2 regions of the Pseudomonas sp. PL-6 genome follow, and region 2 is predicted to be linked to the other one. Evidence: predicted binding sites of a transcription regulator. Region 2 holds the regulator's gene; the other holds the start of a gene.
The links. Region 2 encodes sigma-54, which starts transcription at its own class of promoters, with help from an activator protein. Its sites were predicted from a motif close to ANTGGCATNNANNTTGCTNT; they were not measured.
Positions count from the first base shown of each region.

Region 1 (2,196 bases), 1.2 Mb from region 2:
TGCCGTGCTGCGCTTGTTCTCCTCGCTCTCGTCGATGAAGCGACTGGCTTCCAGCACCGCCATGATCAGCGCGCGGGCGGTATTGGGATACTGCAGGGCGAATTCGCGGGTGCAGCCGAGCACCTTCTCGGGGTGATCGGCCCAGATCGACTGACTGGTGGCGACGGTACAGCCAAGGCCCTCGTCCACCGCCTGCGCGCTCCACGGTTCGCCGACGCAGAGACCGTCGATGCGGCGCGCCTTGAGGTGCGCGATCATCTGCGGCGGCGGCACCACCACGCTGTCGACGTCGTGCAATGGGTGAATGCCCTGGCTGGCCAGCCAGTAATAGAGCCACATGGCGTGGGTGCCGGTGGGGAAGGTCTGGGCGAAGGTCAGGCGTGCACCTTGTTGGTGCGCGCGATGCAGCAGTGCTTCGCCACTGCTCACGCCTGCGGCCAGCAGCGGCTGCGACAGGTTGATGCTCTGACCGTTCTGGTTCAGGCCCATCAGGACCGCCATGTCGGTAGCCGGAGCGCCGCCCAAGCCGAACTGGACACCATAGATCAGGCCGTAGAGGCTGTGCGCGGCGTCCAGTTCGCCGCTCAGCAGCTTGTCGCGCAGCCCGGCCCAGGAACTCTGGCGCTGCAGATTGAGGGTCAGTCCGTGTTTCTCGGCGAAGCCCTGAGTGGCGGCCACTATCACCGAGGCGGCATCGGTCAGGGCCATGAAACCGATGTTCAGCGTACGCTTCTCCGGCGCATCGCCGATCCCGGCTCCACCCGGCGCATCGCTGAGGACTGCTTGTCGTTCGCTCATGTTGCTTGTCCCTTCTCCACGCAAAAAGGCGCCGCACCCACGTCCGCCACTGGGGCAGCAGGGGAACGACGCCATTGTCGTGAGCGGCTTCCGCCGTTGGAAGCGCTCTGTTATCGGGACTGAAGCAATGCATATGCCATCACGGGCGGCGTGCTGGCGTTTGCCGATCTTTGAGGGGGAGGCGCTAGCTAGCGCTCCAGCATCTGCTTGACGTTGCTCTGCGGGATCTGCTGCTTGCGGCCTTCGCTGTCGGTGAACTCGAGCATGCCGGTGTCCCGATCCAGTTCCGGCTTGCCGTCGCTGGTGAGCATCTGTCCATCGGTGGTGGTGATGATGTACTCGCTGCTGCAGCCGGCCAGGCCGAACAGGCACAGGGCGGCGATGATCCATGGCTTCATGATGTGCTCCTGAATGGTCGTATGGGGTGTTCCCAATTCAGAAGGTAGACGCTGCCGTTGCCGCCGCAAGGCGCCGCGACGTTTTGCGCCAGCCATAAACAACAAGCCCCGCACGGGGCGGGGCTTGTTCTACAGCGCTGGGATCAGGCCTGAACGACCGGGATCTTGGCGTTGGCCGCCGCTTCGCGGAAGTCGGCGATCTGGTCGAAGCTCAGGTAGCGGTAGATATCGCCAGCCATGCTGTCGATATCCTTGGCGTAGACCATGTACTCCTCGACGGTCGGCAGCTTGCCGAGAATCGAAGCGACCGCTGCCAGTTCGGCAGAGGCCAGGTACACGTTGGCGCCATCGCCCAGACGGTTCGGGAAGTTACGGGTGGAGGTCGATACCACGGTGGAGTTGGCAGCCACACGTGCCTGGTTACCCATGCACAGCGAGCAGCCCGGCATCTCCATACGTGCACCGGCCTTGCCGTAGATGCCGTAGTAGCCTTCTTCGGTCAGCTGGTGAGCATCCATCTTGGTCGGCGGCGACAGCCACAGACGGGTCGGGATACCGCCCTTGACCTTGTCCAGCAGCTTACCGGCAGCGCGGAAGTGACCGATGTTGGTCATGCACGAACCGATGAACACTTCGTCGATCTTGTCGCCAGCCACGGTGGACAGCAGGCGGGCGTCGTCCGGGTCGTTCGGGGCGCACAGTACCGGCTCGTTGAGCTGGCTCAGGTCGATTTCGATGACTTCGGCGTACTCGGCGTCCTTGTCGGCTTCCATCAGTACCGGGTTGGCCAGCCAGGCTTCCATCGCCTGAGCACGACGCTCCAGGGTACGGGCATCACCGTAGCCTTCGCTGATCATCCAGCGCAGCAGGGTGATGTTGGACTGCAGGTATTCGGCGATGGCGGCTTCCGGCAGCTTGATGGTGCAGCCGGCAGCCGAACGCTCGGCGGAGGCGTCGGACAGCTCGAACGCCTGCTCGACGGTCAGGTTGTCCAGGCCTT
Region 1 is NZ_CM134189.1:3,215,172-3,217,367, reverse strand. It holds gene ACW9UL_RS13595 (CmpA/NrtA family ABC transporter substrate-binding protein) at 1-798, opposite strand, end outside; gene ACW9UL_RS13590 (YgdI/YgdR family lipoprotein) at 987-1,196, opposite strand; gene acnB (bifunctional aconitate hydratase 2/2-methylisocitrate dehydratase) at 1,340-2,196, opposite strand, start outside.
Region 1: the regulator sigma-54 is predicted to act here: its motif matches at 920-939, upstream of ACW9UL_RS13595 (CmpA/NrtA family ABC transporter substrate-binding protein).

Region 2 (2,196 bases):
TACTGCCGCCCGGCACGTTCACCAGGGAACGGCCGGGGGTCAGGATGTTTTCAAGTCGGATCATGGATGGGGAATGTCAGCGGGCCGTGGCGCCTTGCAGGCGTTCGAGCTGCTTTTCCTTGTGCTTGATGAGTTGACGGTCGAGTTTGTCGGCCAACAGGTCGATGGCGGCGTACATGTCTTGGTGTTCGGCGTTGGCGACGACCTCGCCGCCGGCGACGTGCAGGGTAGCTTCGATCTTCTGCTTGAGCTTCTCGACCTCCATGGTCACCTGAACGTTGGTGATCTTGTCGAAGTGGCGTTCCAATCGGCCGAGTTTCTCGCCGATATAGTCACGCAGGGCGTCGGTCACATCCAGCTGGTGTCCACTGATGTTGACTTGCATACCGCTTTCTCCTTGTTGCCTTGTGTAAGAGGCGGGTCCTATACGACCCGCCGCCGGAACACTTTGGCTTGGAAGCGAGAGGCTTCCAATCGATCTGGCCTACATCAGTCGCTTGCGCTCGCTGGAGGGCGCTATGCCGAGGGATTCGCGGTACTTGGCGACTGTCCGACGGGCGACTTGGATGCCTTGTGCCTCCAGTAAACCAGCGATCTTGCTGTCGCTCAACGGCTTTTTCGCGTTTTCTGCGGCAACCAGTTTTTTGATGATGGCGCGGATCGCGGTGGACGAGCATTCGCCCCCCTCGGCAGTGCTGACGTGGCTGGAGAAGAAGTATTTCAGCTCGTAAATGCCGCGCGGGGTGTGCATGAACTTCTGCGTGGTGACCCGCGAGATGGTCGACTCGTGCATGCCCACCGCCTCGGCGATATCGTGCAGTACCAGGGGCTTCATCGCCTCGTCGCCGTAGTCGAGGAAGCCGCGCTGGTGCTCGACGATCTGCGTGGCGACCTTCATCAGCGTCTCGTTGCGGCTCTGCAGGCTCTTGATGAACCAGCGCGCTTCCTGCAGCTGGTTGCGCATGAAGGTGTTGTCGGCGCTGGAGTCGGCGCGTTTGACGAAGCCGGCGTACTGCGGGTTGACCCGCAGGCGCGGCATGGCCTCCTGGTTCAGCTCCACCAGCCAGCGGTCGTTGTGCTTGCGCACGATGACGTCGGGCACCACGTACTCCGGCTCGCTGGACTCGATCTGCGAACCCGGGCGCGGGTTGAGGCGCTGGATCAGGTCGATGACCTGCTTGAGCTCGTCTTCCTTGAGCTTGCTGCGGCGCATCAGCTGGGCGTAGTCGCGGCTGCCGAGCAGCTCCAGGTAGTCGCCGACCACGCGCTGGGTTTCGCTCAGCCAGGGCGTGCCGGCGGGCAGCTGGCGCAGTTGCAGCAGCAGGCATTCGCGCAGGTCGCGAGCGCCGATGCCGGCCGGCTCGAACTGCTGGATGCGGTGCAGCACCACTTCCACCTCGTCCAGCTCGACGTCCAGCTCGGGGTCGAAGGATTCGGCGACTTCCTCGAGGCTTTCTTCCAGGTAGCCGTCGTTGTTGATGCAGTCGATCAGGGTGGCGGCGATCAGTCGATCCTTGTCCGACATCGGCGCCAGATTCAGTTGCCAGAGCAGGTGACTGTGCAGACTCTCGCCATTGGAGGTGCGGGTGGTGAAGTCCCACTCGTCGTCGTCGTTGCTCGGCAGGCTGCTGGCGCTGGTCTGGTAGACGTCTTCCCAGGCGGTATCGACCGGCAGCTCGTTGGGGATGCGTTCGCCCCATTCGCCCTCTTCCAGGTTGTCGACCGTGGGGGTCGTTTCCTGGTAGCTGTCTTCCTTGCTCGGGGTGGGCGCGGCGCTTTCCGCGCCGTCGGCCATGGGGTCGCTGTTGTCGAAGTCGTCGCCGTCTTCCTGGCGCTCGAGCATGGGGTTGGACTCCAGTGCCTCCTGGATTTCCTGTTGCAGGTCCAGGGTCGACAGTTGGAGGAGGCGGATAGCCTGTTGCAGCTGCGGGGTCATCGTCAGCTGCTGGCCCATCTTGAGGACTAGCGATGGTTTCATTGCAGACCTTAATTCACCGGCGGGTTACGCCTTCCACTACAGGGCGCCGCGGCGCCACCAGGAAGCAAATTATATGCCTGAACTTCTCGGCTTTGCCTAGGGCTTGCCATATTTCTGTAGTGAAATAGCGGGCGAGCTACAGGCGGAATTCGTGGCCCAGGTACACCTCTTTCACCGTCTGGTTGGCGAGGATGGTCTCGGCGTCGCCCTCGGCGATC
Region 2 is NZ_CM134189.1:4,401,845-4,404,040, reverse strand. It holds gene ptsN (PTS IIA-like nitrogen regulatory protein PtsN) at 1-64, opposite strand, end outside; gene hpf (ribosome hibernation-promoting factor, HPF/YfiA family) at 77-385, opposite strand; gene ACW9UL_RS19095 (RNA polymerase factor sigma-54) at 485-1,978, opposite strand; gene lptB (LPS export ABC transporter ATP-binding protein) at 2,115-2,196, opposite strand, start outside.